Regions from separate parts of the Asticcacaulis sp. P4_H10 genome, predicted to be linked through region 2. Evidence: predicted binding sites of a transcription regulator. Region 2 holds the regulator's gene; each other region holds the start of a gene.
What was found. The regulator LexA, encoded in region 2, represses DNA repair genes until DNA is damaged. The targets are predictions, from matches to a motif close to ATGTTCNCNANNTGTTCT.
Positions count from the first base shown of each region.

Region 1: uvrA (excinuclease ABC subunit UvrA) is a predicted target of LexA. The motif match lies at 1,893-1,910, and genes of this name have one in related genera.
Region 3: AC1DON_RS17085 (ImuA family protein) is a predicted target of LexA. The motif match lies at 1,992-2,009, and genes of this name have one in related genera.
Region 4: recA (recombinase RecA) is a predicted target of LexA. The motif match lies at 2,409-2,426, and genes of this name have one in related genera.

Region 1 covers NZ_JBFUKH010000006.1:214,110-217,904, forward strand. The annotation lists gene uvrA (excinuclease ABC subunit UvrA) at 1-1,821, opposite strand, end outside; gene AC1DON_RS12840 (hypothetical protein) at 2,037-3,128, shown strand; gene AC1DON_RS12845 (flagellar basal-body protein FlbY) at 3,142-3,579, opposite strand; gene AC1DON_RS12850 (rod-binding protein) at 3,584-3,795, opposite strand, start outside.
Region 2 covers NZ_JBFUKH010000008.1:277,757-281,551, forward strand. The annotation lists gene AC1DON_RS16020 (anthranilate synthase component II) at 1-195, shown strand, start outside; gene trpD (anthranilate phosphoribosyltransferase) at 188-1,204, shown strand; gene trpC (indole-3-glycerol phosphate synthase TrpC) at 1,201-1,998, shown strand; gene lexA (transcriptional repressor LexA) at 2,180-2,878, shown strand; gene AC1DON_RS16040 (ComEC/Rec2 family competence protein) at 2,869-3,795, opposite strand, start outside.
Region 3 covers NZ_JBFUKH010000009.1:169,092-172,886, forward strand. The annotation lists gene AC1DON_RS17070 (TonB-dependent receptor plug domain-containing protein) at 1-334, opposite strand, end outside; gene AC1DON_RS17075 (MurR/RpiR family transcriptional regulator) at 650-1,528, shown strand; gene AC1DON_RS17080 (hypothetical protein) at 1,614-1,931, shown strand; gene AC1DON_RS17085 (ImuA family protein) at 2,046-2,801, shown strand; gene AC1DON_RS17090 (DUF6504 family protein) at 2,791-3,795, shown strand, end outside.
Region 4 covers NZ_JBFUKH010000005.1:19,150-22,944, reverse strand. The annotation lists gene AC1DON_RS10110 (hypothetical protein) at 1-2,323, shown strand, start outside; gene recA (recombinase RecA) at 2,515-3,597, shown strand; gene alaS (alanine--tRNA ligase) at 3,792-3,795, shown strand, end outside.

The DNA.
Region 1 (3,795 bases), on a different contig from region 2:
GACACCCGTCAAGTATTGACCGGTGATCGAGTCCTTGTTCTTGCGCACCTGTTCGGGTGTGCCCTGGGCGATGATCTGGCCGCCATGGACGCCGGCGGCCGGGCCCATGTCGATGACATAGTCCGCCTGCATGATGGCGTCTTCGTCGTGCTCAACGACCAGCACCGAATTGCCGAGGTCGCGCAGCCCCTTGAGGGAGACGAGCAGGCGGTCATTGTCGCGCTGATGCAGGCCGATCGACGGCTCATCCAGCACATAGAGCACACCGGTCAGGCCAGAGCCGATCTGCGATGCCAGTCGAATGCGCTGGCTTTCGCCGCCTGACAGCGTGCCGGAATTGCGCGACATGTTGAGATAGTCCAGACCCACATCGTTAAGAAAACGCAGGCGGTCCTTGATTTCCTTGAGAATTCTGCGCGCGATGTCGAGCTGCTTTTCGCTCAGCTTGTCTTCGATCTCGCTGAACCAGAGGTGCGCTTGCCTGATCGACAAGGTCGAGATTTCGGCTATGGTGCGGGCGTCAATCTTGACGGCCAGGGCTTCGGGCTTCAGACGCGCGCCTTTACAGGCATCGCACGGCGTCTCGGACTGGAAACGCGCCAGGTCTTCGCGCACCCACGACGAATCGGTTTCGCGCCAGCGCCGGTCCATGTTCGGAATGACGCCTTCGAACGGTTTGGTAACATCGTAGCGCCGCGATCCGTCCTCATAAGTGAACTTGATCTTCTCGGCGCCGGAGCCATTGAGGATGACGTCGCGAATCTTTTCTGGCAGCTTTTCCCACGGTCCGTCCATCTTGAATCCATAGTGGATTCCCAGCGACTGCAGGGTCTGGGCGTAGAGCGGCGAGGGGCCTTTCGACCACGGCACGATGGCGCCGTCGTTCAGCGACTTCTTAGGATCAAGGATCAGGTCGCGGTCAAAGGCCAGCTTGACCCCAAGCCCGTCACAGGTCGGACAGGCGCCGAACGGATTATTGAACGAAAACAGGCGCGGTTCGATCTCCGCGATCGTGAAGCCCGAGACCGGACAGGCGAACTTTTCCGAAAACAGGATGCGCTTCGGCTCTGTCTCGCCTTCCGGGATGTCAGCGAACTCGGCGACCGCCAGGCCGTCGGCCAGGCGCAGGGCCGTTTCAAGCGAATCGGCGAGACGGCCCATGATTCCGTCTTTGATAACAACACGATCGACGACAACATCGATATCGTGCTTGAAGTTCTTCTCCAGCTTGGGCGCGTCCTCGATAGCGTAGTATTCGCCATCGATCTTCAGGCGCTGAAAGCCCTGCTTCTGCAACTCGGCGATTTCCTTGCGGTATTCGCCCTTGCGGCCGCGCACATAAGGCGCCAGCAGCAGCAGGCGCGTGCCTTCGGGCAACGATACAATCTTGTCGACCATCTGCGAGATGGTCTGGCTTTCGATCGGCAGGCCGGTCGCGGGGGAATAGGGGATACCGACGCGCGCCCACAGAAGGCGCATATAATCGTGGATCTCGGTGACGGTGCCGACTGTCGAGCGCGGGTTCTTCGACGTCGTCTTCTGCTCGATCGAGATGGCCGGCGACAGGCCTTCGATCAGGTCGACATCGGGTTTCGACATCAGCTCCAGAAACTGACGCGCATAGGCCGACAGCGATTCGACGTAGCGGCGCTGACCTTCGGCATAGATGGTATCGAACGCCAGCGACGACTTCCCCGAGCCCGACAGGCCGGTCAGCACGACCAGCTGGCCGCGCGGAATATCGACGTCCACACCCTTCAGGTTATGCTCGCGCGCACCGCGCACCTTGATGAAGTCCTGATCGTGATGCGGGTTCGCCATGACGCGTGATATCCTCGGTACAAACAAGGCCGTGTATATAGGTCCTTTGCCAAGATTTGCCAGCAGTGACAAGAACATTTCGGCAACATTTTCGCGAGGCCGGCATTCTTTACAATATGCCGTGGTTTTGCCCGTATCTGTCAGCACATCTATTGCGCGCGACACATTACATGACACAGTAAGGCCGGAATCAGCCGGCAGGGTGCGAGCTCGGGATGCACATCTATCAGCAGACACACGCCGTTCTGAAACGGGCGGCGAACGAGGTCGAAGCCTCTTTGGCGTGGCTTGGCGGGTCCGGCACGCCACGATCGCGGATGGCTGCATCGGCGGCGACGGTTCTTGCCCTGCACGCACTTGTATTATGGCTGTTGATCATCGCTAACCCCAAGGCCATGCCGTACCGCGAACTGGACGCAGAGCCCGCCATCGACACCGAGCTTTATGAGTTCGTGCCGCCGGAAGAGCAGGTCGAACCGGTGCCGGTCGTGCGCCCCCGCGAAGTCGTCGAACAGCCCGTCGAGCGGCAGGTCCAGCCTGAGCCCCAATCCCAGCCCAAGCCGGAACCGGTTCCCGTGCCGCAGCCACAACCCGCGCCGCAGGTGGCGCAGGAAACCTATAAGTCCCTGCCGCAGGCCGTGAACCGGCCGCGCGATGACTTTGATCCGGTGCGGAAGCTGGAGGCAAAGCGGCTGAATGATCAGGCTGTGCGCGCCGACACATCCGCGCCGTCGGTTGCGGAGCCGGAGACCAATCCACTGGCCAACGCGAAGATAAAGAAGAAGGATGAGGATGGGCGCGTCGAAGCTCTGCGCCAGGAGACGCTGGCCGCGAGGGGCGCCAGTGATCTCAACCTGCATGAGACACCGGCACCTTCGATCGCCAATATCGCGCCGTCGGGCCTGGCGGCCGATACGCCTGGACGGTCGGCGGGCGGTGGTGCGCCGCCGGCTGGCGGGGCCGTGGCCGGTGGCGGCCTGAAGGGCGGGCGCAGCGGTGTCAGCCAGGCGCTTATCAACCACGAATCCTGTGTCGCCCTGCAACAGGCGGGCAAGCCGATTCCGGCCGGGTGCAACATGAAGCAACTGGTGCAGATGCAGGGGCTGGGCACCGGCGATCCGGCCGGCCGGGCACATTACGGCCCGATCGTCGCCAAGAAGGAAGCTTATGACGATTACAAGCGTTCAGCGGGCAATGCCGACTACTGGAACCGAGTGAACACCGTTGGCAAGGACAAGTTTGATCGTAATCCGCCGTCGAAGGGCGCGTATTCCAATCCCAAGGACGCGCGCGTCAAGGGCCAGTGACGCTGGGCAGCTTTCAGGCTGTGCGGCCGAGATTCAAGGACTGAGGACCGGAGGTCGATGTCCGGCCCTGGGCGCCGTAGGTGGCGGTGCGCGCCGTGCGGGTGTTCAGGTCCTCGGCGACCGCGGCGACAATGCCTTCGGTGACCGTCTTGGCGGCGACGACGGCGTTTTCGTAGCGGGCCAGCGTCTCATTGAACACTTCCGTTGCTTCGCGCAAAGCACTCTTTTCATTGTCGGAAATGCCGCCGAGCAGGCTGGGGTCAGCCTTGATGCGGGCGGTTTCCAGCCGGTAGAGGTTGGACAGTGCGCGCGTCTCTTCGATACCACCGACCAGGTCCTGGGGGCGATGGGCCTCCAACACCTGGGTATCGCCGGTCAGGCGGTCGGTCAGGCGCCTGGTCAGGGCCGTAAGCTGGCTGGCGCGATCGGAAGGGGTCTGTGCGGATAACATGGGACTATGCTGCGCCTTGAAGCTTAAGGAGTTCTTTCTGCATCATGCTGGAAATGCCGACACCGCCGCGCTTGGCCATCTGGTCTGCCATGGCGCCGACATAGAATGAGCGCATCGCTTCTTCGCCATGGCCGCCGCCAAATGGGCCATCGGTTTCCAGACCCTCGAACATGGGCGCCAGAAGCTGCGACAGCACCATGGATTCGAACTCTTCGC
Region 2 (3,795 bases):
CGCGAGACCTTGCCGGACGATTTGGAAGTGACCGCGTGGACCGAAGACGGCGAAATCATGGGTGTCCAGCACAAGACGCGTCCGATCCACGGCGTCCAGTTCCACCCCGAATCGATCGCTACCGAGGGCGGCCACCAGCTTCTGGCCAACTTCCTCGAACTGGCCGGCATCAAGAGCCAGAACCTCTATGTCTGACGCTTTCAAACCCTTACTGGCGCGTCTGGCCGATGGTGCAACGCTCGATGGCGACGACGCCGAAGCCTTTTTCGCCGCCTGCCTGCGCGGTGAGCCCACCCCGGCCCAGGTCGCGGCGGCCGTCACCGCCATCAAGCTGCGCGGTGAGACGGTCGGCGAAATCGCGGCCTGCGCCCGCGCCATGCGCAAGGCCGCCATCCATCTCGACCACCCTTATGACGTCATCGATGTCTGCGGCACGGGCGGCGATGGGCTGCACACGCTGAATATTTCGACGGCCGTGGGTTTTGTCGCGGCCGGTGGTGGCTGCAAGGTCGCCAAGCACGGCAACCGCGCCATCACTTCGAAATCCGGCACGGCCGACGTGCTGGCGGCCCTGGGCGTCAATATCGAAGCGACGCTGGAACAACAGCGTAAGGCGCTGGACGACGCCGGCATCTGCTTCCTGTTCGCCCAGGCGCACCACGGCGCCATGAAGCACGTCTCGCCGATCCGTCAGCAATTGGGCTTTCGCACCATTTTCAACCTGTTGGGCCCACTCAGCAACCCCGCCGGCGCCCGCCGCCAGGTGGTTGGCGTCCCCTCGCCGCGCTTTGTCGAGCCGATCGCCCAGGCCCTGGGGGCATTGGGCGCGACACGCGCCTGGGCGGTACATGGTGCAGGGCTCGATGAGCTGACGACGACCGGTGAAACCGAGGTCGCCGAATGGGCGGACGGCAAGATTCGCCTGTTCCGAATCACGCCCGAAGCCGTCGGCCTGCCACGTGCGGCGCTTGCCGATATCACCGGCGGCACCCCCGACCACAATGCTTCAGAGCTCAAAGATTTGCTGGATGGCCGCAGAAGCGCCTATCGCGACATCGTGCTGCTGAATGCCGCTGCGGCGTTTCTGGTCGCCGACCGCGTCGAAACCCTGCGCGAAGGCATAGAACTCGGCGAAGCCGTCATTGACGATGGCCGCGCCCGCAAGGCGCTCGATACCCTCATTGCTACGACCAAGGCCGCCTGATGGACATCCTGGAATCGATCGCCGCTTATAAGCGTGAGGAAGTCAGCGCGCGCCGTACCGGCGTGACAGTTGCCGAGCTGGAAAGCCGCGCGGTCGATGCCGGCACACCTCGTGGCTTTATGAATGCGCTGGTCACCGGCAAGCGCACAGGGTCACTGTCCCTGATCGCCGAGGTCAAGAAGGCCAGCCCGTCGAAGGGCCTGATTCGCGAGGACTTCGATCCACCGTTCCTGGCGAAATGCTATGAAAACGGCGGCGCATCGTGCCTGTCGATCCTGACTGACAATCCCAGCTTCATGGGCCACGAAAGCCATTTCCAGGCGGCCCGCAGTGCGGTCTCCTTGCCGTGTATCCGCAAGGACTTTCTGGTCGATACGTGGCAGGTCACCGAATCACGTGCCATCGGTGCCGACGCCATCCTGGTCATCATGGCGATGATCGATAATTCGCTGGCGGCAGACCTGATTGCGGCTGCGCATTCCTACCGCATGGACGCTCTCGTAGAGGTCCACGACGCGGCTGAAATGGAACGCGCGCTTAAGCTATCTTCAAAGCTGATCGGCATAAACAACCGTAATCTCAGGGATTTCAGCGTCAGCCTGACGACAACCGAAGACCTGTCGAAGATGACCGGCCCCGACCACGTTCTCGTCGCCGAAAGCGGCATTTTCACCGTCGAAGACGTCGTGCGTCTTGAGGCGACCGGCGCCACCGCCATGCTGGTTGGCGAAAGCCTGATGCGTCAGGCGGATGTCACCGCCGCCACTAGAACTCTGCTCGGTCCGGAAGCCTAATTTTGGGTCGCGATATTTCGTCAAAAGCCGTTGTACACTGTTTGACATATCGCGCCGAAAACTTCGCCTCTTGACAATTCACGAGAACACACACAGAACACGAAGCACAAGTTCATGACTTGTTCACCGCTGCATGGTGTCATGCGGCGAAAACAGGTCCTACCCGACAGGTGCTCGAACCATGCTGACGACCAAACAACGCGAACTCCTCATGTTCATCCATGAGCGCATCAAGGAAGGCGGCGTGTCGCCTTCGTTCGATGAGATGAAAGAGGCGCTGGACCTGGCATCCAAGTCCGGCATTCACCGGCTGATCACCGCTTTGGAAGAGCGCGGCTTTATTCGTCGCCTGGCGCATCGCGCCCGTGCCCTCGAAGTCATCAAGCTGCCTGACCAGGCGACGACCTCCGCCCCGCCACGTGGCCGCCAGACCTTTGTGCCGCAAGTGGTTGAAAGCAAGCGTGCGCCCGACGCCCTGCGCCCCGTCAACGACGACACCCGCGAACTGCCTCTGCTGGGCAAGATCGCCGCCGGCGTGCCGATCGAGGCCATGGGCCAGGAGCGCGACCGTCTGCGCGTGCCGGAAGTCATGCTGGGCGCCGGCGAGCACTATATGCTTGAAATCGAAGGCGATTCGATGATCAACGCCGGTATTCTCGATGGCGACTATGTTGTTATCAAGAAGACCGACACGGCCCAGTCAGGCGAGATTGTTGTGGCGCTCGTCGAAGGCGATACGGCGACGCTCAAGCGCCTGCGCAAGAAGGGGGCTTCGATCGCTTTGGAAGCCGCCAATCCGGCTTACAAGACCCGCATTTACAATGCCGATGAAGTCGCCGTGCAAGGCAAGCTGGTTGGCCTAATGCGCCGTTACCACTGATCTTCTGCATCGGAAGACTTTGTCCATGGGCGGTTGCCGCGTAATGGCTGCGCCGCCTTCAGGTGCCACTCGCCGTCTTTGCGCGTCAGTTCGATGGCGCCGAGACGGCGGAAGTCGCCCGCGCTGATGCGGTTAACATCCGAGCAGTCGGCCGGCCAGTCGCCGACGGGGCTGCGCAAGATGACAAGATCGCTGTTCAAACAAAGCGTTGTCAAGGTGAGCTGGTTGGGCGGCTTATTGCTGAACCAGAAGCCGACGCGCAGGCGCGCATCGGGCCAGGGCGTGCAGGCATAACCCGCACATTCGTAGTCCCTGTCACGCCCGTTTTGGTCCAGCATGTCAAAGCCATAGCGCCTTGACCAGTACTCATAACCGGCGCGGCGGACCTTGGGCCGGAGCAGATAGGCGTCATCGCCATCGTGAATGGCCGCGTTTCCGCCTTGCGGATCGATCCAGATATCGGGCGCTGGCAGTCGCGGCCAGTAGATAATTGCCAGCCCCGCCGCAACGCCAAACCAGCGTGCCCTGCCCCGCACTAAACATACCCAAATCAGCCCTACGAACGAAATGACCAGCACGAAGTCCGGCGCGCCAGGCCAGGTGATAACCGCGCCTTTGAGGCCGGCTGTCCACTCAGCGACACGGGCAATCAGCCACAATCCACCGGCAGCTATCCGTAAGGCCAAAGGCCCCAGAGGCGTCCCGCTTAATACCGCCCCGATCGCCAGGCCCGGCATGACGATAAAGGTCGTGATCGGCGCTTCGAATAAATTGGACAACAGTCCGTAGACCGAAAAGCGGTTGAAATAGGCAATCGAGAACGGCGTGGTCGCCAGCGTTGCCACGAGCGACAGCAGGATCGACAACCACAGCCCTTGCACAGCCTTCTGGAACGCCCTCACCCACCACGGCACGCT
Region 3 (3,795 bases), on a different contig from region 2:
CGCCGCCATCGAGACGGATGGTGAACTCGCCTTCATCGGGCGAATAGCCGACATTGACGCCCTTGACCAGGAACTGGGCGGCTTCGGCGAAGTTGATCGAGCCCGACTGGTCGATCTGTTCGGCGGTGATGACCTGAACCTCGGTGCCGTAAGCCGACATTTCCTTGGCCGTGGTCGAGGCGGTCGAGCGCTTGCCGGTGACGGTAACGACGGATTCGGCATCGGCCTCCGCGTTGTTGGCAGCATTGTCGGCAAAGGCGCCGCCCGCCAGGCCGCAGCCCAGCGACACGAGCCCCAGCAGGGACGCGTGATAACGTTTTGACTTCAAGAACATGATCTTACCCCATGATGTCACATGCCGCACCTGGGAGGTCGGGGACGGCTGACTGGTTGGGGAAACTAGAGACGGCTTGTGACAGAATCGTCCCAGATTAATGACGCGTTAATGAAATTTACTCAGTTTTTATAATTCATAAAAATGAAATTGCCTCACTTTGAGTTGCGCTATATGAACCGCATCTCATGGCGTGTGCGCTACAGTTCCGCGGCGGTTTTGTGAAATGGCGGTCACCGAAGTTTCATGCGCACCCAGCCGGGAATCAAACTAACCGTATCCTCCCACCGGGCTATATTCTGATCCGATACCTGCTTGAAACCGCTTCCTGACTCCCCCAGCCCCGCTCCGGTCGACAATGCCCTGGCCCGCATCCATCTTGCCTATGCCGGACTGGCGAAGGGCGCGCGCCGTATTGCCGACTACATCATCGCCCAGCCTGGCCGCGTCGTGCAGATGTCGGTTACGGAACTGTCCGAAGTCACGGAGTCATCCGAAGGCAGCGTCATCAATTTCTGCCGCAAGCTGGGTCTGTCGGGGTTTCAGCAACTCAAGCTCAGCTTGGCGCAGGAAACCGTCAGACCTGTCCAGTTCATTCACGAAGACCTCGATCGCGACGATGATGTCCAAACGGTTTGCCAGAAGATCTTCCACGCCGGTGTCCAGGCGCTGCACGACACGCTGTCGGTGCTCGATCCCGGCGCTTTAAGCCAGGCCGTCGATATCTTCCGCGCCGCCAAACGTATCGAAATCTATGGCATAGGCTCGGCCGCGCCTATCGCCGAGGACGCACATTACCGCATGCTGCGCATCGGGCTGGACGCCAAGGTGGTCATCGACAGTCATGTCCAGGCGATCAGCGCCTCGCGCACAGGGCCGGATGTCGCGGTTCTGACCGTGTCGCACTCGGGCGCCACGCACGAAACCGTCACCTCGACGCGCCTGGCCAAGGCGGCCGGCGCTAGGACGGTGGTGATCACCAACTTCGCCCGCTCGCCCATACAGTCCTATGCCGATGTCGTGCTGGCGACCATGGCGCGCGAGACCCTGTTCCGCACCGAGGCGATGACCAGCCGCATCGCCCAGCTCTGCGTCGTCGACGCCCTGATCGCTGCCCTGGCCCTGGCCGATTACGAGCGTTCGACGACGACGCTGAAGCAGACCTTCGAGACCTTGTCGATCAAGCGGTTTTGATCGCGGCAGCCCGCTAGATCACGCCGGTCCATATAGCGTCTTTAGTCTGGGCGGCTTACCTTTACTATAAGCACAGGAGGGTATTATGGCCATTCTCGAACGACTGGATGCTGGTATCAACCAGGCGCATAGCGAAGCTCATGAGATCTTGGAAATCGATATAACCGCGGATGACTATGCGGAACTGATGGCTTTCGCGGCGCAGTTCGATACTCAGCAGCTGGAAGAGCTGTGCCTTGATATGCATGGGCAGACCTATCGCGGCTGTCCGCTGGTCATTGACCGGATGATTCCCGAAAGCGGCATTTTGCGCGATGATGGGGCCGAGGCTTTGCCGAACGATGCCATGGCGCATCTGAGCGAACGTATCACGATTGGCGAGGCGCTTCTGACGCCTCGTTAAGAGCCAACCGGCCAATTTCCGTATTCTCGAACGCAGAGATATTGACACGCGGTCCGAAATGGAACAAAAAGTGAACATAATGTCGAAGAATTCGGCATAAAAAGGATGAGAGCCATGCCCGAGACGCTGCCTGCGGACATAGACCAGCTTCGCCAGCACATCTCAAAGCTGGAAGGGCACCGCCGCGTCGCGGGTATCCTGCCGTTCGGGCTGGAGGCGATCGACAGCCGCCTGCCAAAAGGCGGGCTGGCCCTGGGCGCCCTGCATGAAATTTCTGGCTCAGGCCGGGGGGCGGTCGATGGCGCGGTGGCGGGACTGTTTGCCGCCGGTATTGCCGCGCGTTCAGAAGGTCTGGTGATGTGGTGTGCAAGACAGGGCGACCTGTTCGCGCCCGGACTGGCGCAGGGCGGCCTTTCGCCAGGACGCGTGATCCATGTCGAAGCCGATGACGACACGGGCGTGCTGGCGGCCTGCGAGGAGGCTTTGCGTCATGGTGGCTTGGGCGCGGTCGTCGGTGAGGTGGCGCGCCTATCGATGATGGCGTCGCGCCGGCTGCAACTGGCCGCCGAAGGGGCGCGGACCCTGGCCCTGATGGTGCGGCGTTGGGACACGGAAAAAGGGGCTGCGCAATTTGGACTGCCGACCGCGGCCATGACGCGCTGGCGGGTGACGGCCCTGCCATCGGCGCCATTGCCCGTACCGGGGATCGGGCGGGCGCGCTGGCGGCTGCAACTGCTGCGCTGCAAGGGCGGAGAAACCGCTGAATTCGATGTGGAGGCGTGCGATGGCCAGGGTCATCTCGCTCTATTTGCCCCGCTGGTCCACCGACCGGTTGCGGCGGCAGATAGGGCGCAACGTATTGCCTCCTGAGGTTCCGCTGATCCTGAAAGGCTCGGATGGCCGCAGGCGCGTCGTGCTGGAGGCCGATCGCGCGGCAGAGGCCCTGGGCATACACATCGGCATGCCGGTTGCCAAGGCGCAGGTCCTGGTCGCGGATCTCGTCATCCATGACGCCGATCTGGTGGCGGATATGACCGACCTGGAAACGCTGGCGCGCTGGGCCTTGCGTACCTATTCGCCGCTGGTCGCTGCCGATCCGCCCAATGGCATTATCATGGAGATCAGTGGTGCGGCGCATCTGCACGGCGGCGAAGCGGCCCTGCTGGAGGGGCTGATCCGTGCGCTTGCCGACAAGGGCTTTGAAGCGCGCGCCGCTGTTGCGGACAGTTGGGGGGCTGCCCATGCCTTGGCGCGGTTTATTTCCAAGCCCGTTGTGGTCCTGCCGAAGGATACGGGCGGACGCGCCCTGCCGTCGCTTCCGATCGGCGCTTTACGGCTGCCGTCCGGCATGGCCGAAAGCCTGCGCGTTCTGGGTTTCGAGACCGTCGGCGACCTGGTTGCGCAGCCACGCGCGCCGTTGATCCATCGCTTTGGCCCGATGCTTGGGCGGCGGCTCGACCAGATGTTTGGCCGCCTCGATGAGCCGATCGACCCGGTTGATCTGCCTGATGTCACAGAGGTCAGGCGGCTTTTCGCCGAGCCGATCGGGGCGCCCGAAACCATCGCCCGCTATACCGGCAAGCTGGCCCGGCAGCTGTGCGATGCGCTGGAAGGCAAGGGGCTGGGCGTCAAACAGGCGGACCTGCTGTTTACCCGCACTGACAACCGCATAGAGGCCATACGCGTCGGCCTGGCCCAGCCGATGCGCGACGTGAAACGACTGACGCGCCTGCTGTGCGACAAGGTCGAAACCGTCGATCCGGGCTTTGGCATCGAGCACATGCGCCTGATCGCCACCCACGCCGAGCCCTTGCTGCACAAGCAGGTGAGCACGATGGACGACCCTGCGTCCGATATCGCGACC
Region 4 (3,795 bases), on a different contig from region 2:
GGGCCATGACAAGATCGACGCCAGCCTGGCGACGGGCAACTCCTATATTGACCTGACGGGCGCGAATACCTCGATCGTCCAGGGGCAGAACGTGACGCTCAACCCTGGTGGCACAACCTACGCCCCCTTGGATGTCCAGTTCCTGCAGGACCTGACCGGTTCCTTCAGCGATGACCTTACCAATGTCCGTACCCTGGTACCGCAGATCGTTGACGCGCTGCAGGGGGTCCAGCCGAATGTCGGCTTCGGCCTGTCGACTTTCCGCGACAAGCCCGTATCGCCTTTCGGTGTTAGCGGTGACTACGTCTATAATCTTGACCTCGGCATCACTACCAGCGAAGCGGCCTTAACCGCCGCCTACAATGCGGCCACAGCCGGCGGCGGCAGCGACCTGCCGGAATCGCAACTGGAAGCCCTGATGCACCTGGCCCTGACACCGGACGATGTTGGCTTCCGGGTCGGCACCGCGCGCTTCGTCGTGCTCTTCACGGATGCGGCTTTCCACGTCGCCGGTGACGGTGCCGCCGGTGGCATCACGACGCCGAACGACGGTGACGCGGTTCTCGAACTCGAGGACTACCCGGAAATCGCGCAGCTCAAGGCAGCTCTCGAAGCCGCAAACATCATCCCGATCTTCGCGGCAACGGCGGGCATTGAGCCCAGCTACCAAAGCCTGGTGACAGCCCTGGGCCGGGGTACAACCGTGACCCTGAATTCGGATAGCTCGAACATCGTGGCGGCCATCACCGCCGGCATTACCTCGGTGACCCAGACCATCATCGAAGACGTCACCGGTGGGGTCGGCAATGACACCCTGATTGGTAATGATGTCGCCAACACCATGCTGGGGCTTGCCGGTAACGACAGCATAACCGCAGGTGCGGGCAATGATACGCTTGATGGCGGTGCGGGCAACGACACGCTTATTGGTGGAACGGGCAACGATGTCTACTATGTCGACAGCACCAGCGATGTCGTAACGGAAGGCGCTTCTGCAGGAAATGACACGGTCTTCTCGTCGGCCAATTTCACGCTCGGCGCCAATCTCGAAGTCCTGACTCTGACCGGAGCCGCCAATATCACCGGCACGGGCAATGGTCTTAACAACCTGATCACCGGCAACAGCGGCCAAAACACGCTCCTGGGCGGTGCCGGCAATGATACAATCGATGGCGGCCTTGGCGCCGATTCGATCGACGGCGGCACCGGCAACGACTCGCTGGTCGGAGGTGAACGCTGGGATACCATCCTCGGCGGTGATGGCAACGACACCATCGACGGCGGCCTCAACAACGACCAGATGTACGGAGGCATCGGCAACGACACCTACTATGTCGACGACACAGGCGATCGCGTGAACGAAGGTGCCGCGGCGGGCATCGATACCGTCATCTCGTCGATCAACTTCTCGCTGGTGATCGATACCGAGAACCTCTACCTGATCGGCGCGGCCACGACCGGCACGGGCAACAGCCTGAGCAACGGCATCTTCGGCAACAGCAACAACAACACATTGAGCGGCGCCAACGGCAACGACACCATCTACGGCGGAGCGGGCCTTGACTCGATCAGCGCCGGTGAAGGCGCCGACTTCGTCTATGGCGAAGACGGCAACGACTCGATCACGGGTGACGCCGGCGCCGACAGCATCGAAGGCGGTGCCGGTAACGACACCATCCTGGGCGGCGAGCGCTGGGATACCATCGTTGGCGGCGCCGGTGACGACAGCATCAACGGCGGCACTGAAAACGACCAGATGTACGGTGGCCTCGGCAACGACATCTTCGTTGTCGACAATGCCGGTGATCGCACCTACGAAAACGTGGGTGAGGGGACCGATACCACCTATTCCTCTATCGACTGGTCGCTAATGGCCAACGTCGAAGCCCTGATCCTCACGGGTTCGGCGGTGACGGGCACGGGTAACGGCCTCAACAACACCATCACCGGCACGGGCGGCAACAACCGTCTGGTCGGCGGTGGCGGCAACGACACCCTGACCGGCGGTTCGGGCGCGGACGACTTCGTCTTCGGCGCAGCCGCCAGCACCGGCCGCGACACCATCACGGATTTCGTCCACGGCGTCGACCATCTGGTGTTCAAGGGCTCGGACTACGGCTTCGCGGCGGGTCATGTGCTTACCGGAGCACAGTTCACTGCCGGCACGACCGCGGTCGGCGCCTCGGCCCAGTTCATCTGGGACGCAGCCACCGGCAACCTCTACTGGGATGCCGATGGTACGGGCGCCGGTGCGCGTATCCACTTCGGCATTCTCAATACGACAGCGGGCCTTACCGCGGCAGACTTCGTGTTCACGGCCTGAGGTAGCGTTCTACAACGGTATGGAAAGGGCTCCGGTAACGGGCCCTTTCTGTTTTTGAGGCGCACATGTTCCAAATTTATTTATGAGAACATATTGCGAACTTGGAACAAATGAAGTACATATCATTTCCAACGACAAAAGCGAACGCGCTGCCCTTGCTCAAGGGAATCGTGACATAGGAAGGTTTGGATATGTCTCAAGCAATGTTGAAACTCGTGGCAAAAAACGACTCTGAAAAGCAACGCGCGCTCGAAGCCGCGCTGGCGCAAATCGACCGGGCCTTTGGTAAGGGCTCGGTGATGAAGCTTGGCGCGAATGGCGGCGTGGTACAGATCGAATCGGTATCGACCGGTTCGCTGGGCCTCGACATGGCGCTCGGCATTGGCGGCCTGCCCAAAGGCCGCGTCATTGAAATCTACGGACCGGAATCGTCGGGCAAGACCACCCTGGCTCTGCACGTCGTCGCGGAAATCCAGAAAATCGGTGGCAACGCCGCTTTCGTCGACGCCGAACACGCGCTCGATCCGGTTTATGCCCAGAAGCTGGGCGTCAATCTCGACGACCTGCTGGTCTCGCAGCCCGACAATGGTGAGCAGGCGCTGGAAATCACCGACACCCTGGTCCGTTCAGGCGCCGTCGATATCATCGTCATCGACTCGGTCGCGGCGCTGACGCCACGCGCGGAAATCGAAGGCGATATGGGCGACAGCCTGCCGGGCCTGCAAGCCCGCCTGATGTCCCAGGCGCTGCGCAAGCTTACCGGCTCGATCTCCAAGTCGAAGTGTATTGTCATCTTTATCAACCAGATCCGCATGAAGATCGGCGTCATGTACGGTTCGCCGGAAACGACGACGGGTGGCAATGCACTGAAGTTCTACGCTTCGGTCCGTCTCGACATCCGCCGCACGGGTTCGATCAAGGTGCGGGACGAAGTCATCGGCAACAATGTCAAGGTCAAGGTCGTCAAGAACAAGATCGCCCCGCCGTTCCGCGAAGTCGAATTCGACATCCTGTACGGTCAGGGCATCTCGAAGATCGGTGAAATCATCGACCTGGGTGTCAAGGCAGGCATCGTCGAAAAGGCCGGGTCCTGGTACTCGTTCAACTCGACCCGTATCGGTCAGGGCCGCGACAATGCGCGCGACTTCCTGAAGGCCAATCCGGATATGTGCGACGAGATCGAAAAAGGTATCCGCAACAAGTCCAAGGTCCTGGCCGAGGAACTGCTGGGGACGCCGGAGCCCGACGCCAATGAAGGCGACGAGTCGCTGTAGTATCTTCCAATAATCCTATTCGGCCGGGACGGGCGGTACCCACACCAAACCTCCGTCCGGACTGACCGAAGAAGGCGCTTCCTGGAAACAGGGGGCGCTTTTTTGTCATGCGGCCTTCAACGGCCTTTGCGCTGGCGGACACATAGCTATATAGGCTTCACAAATTTCCTTATTGCCGGAGCGGTTTTTATCCCATGC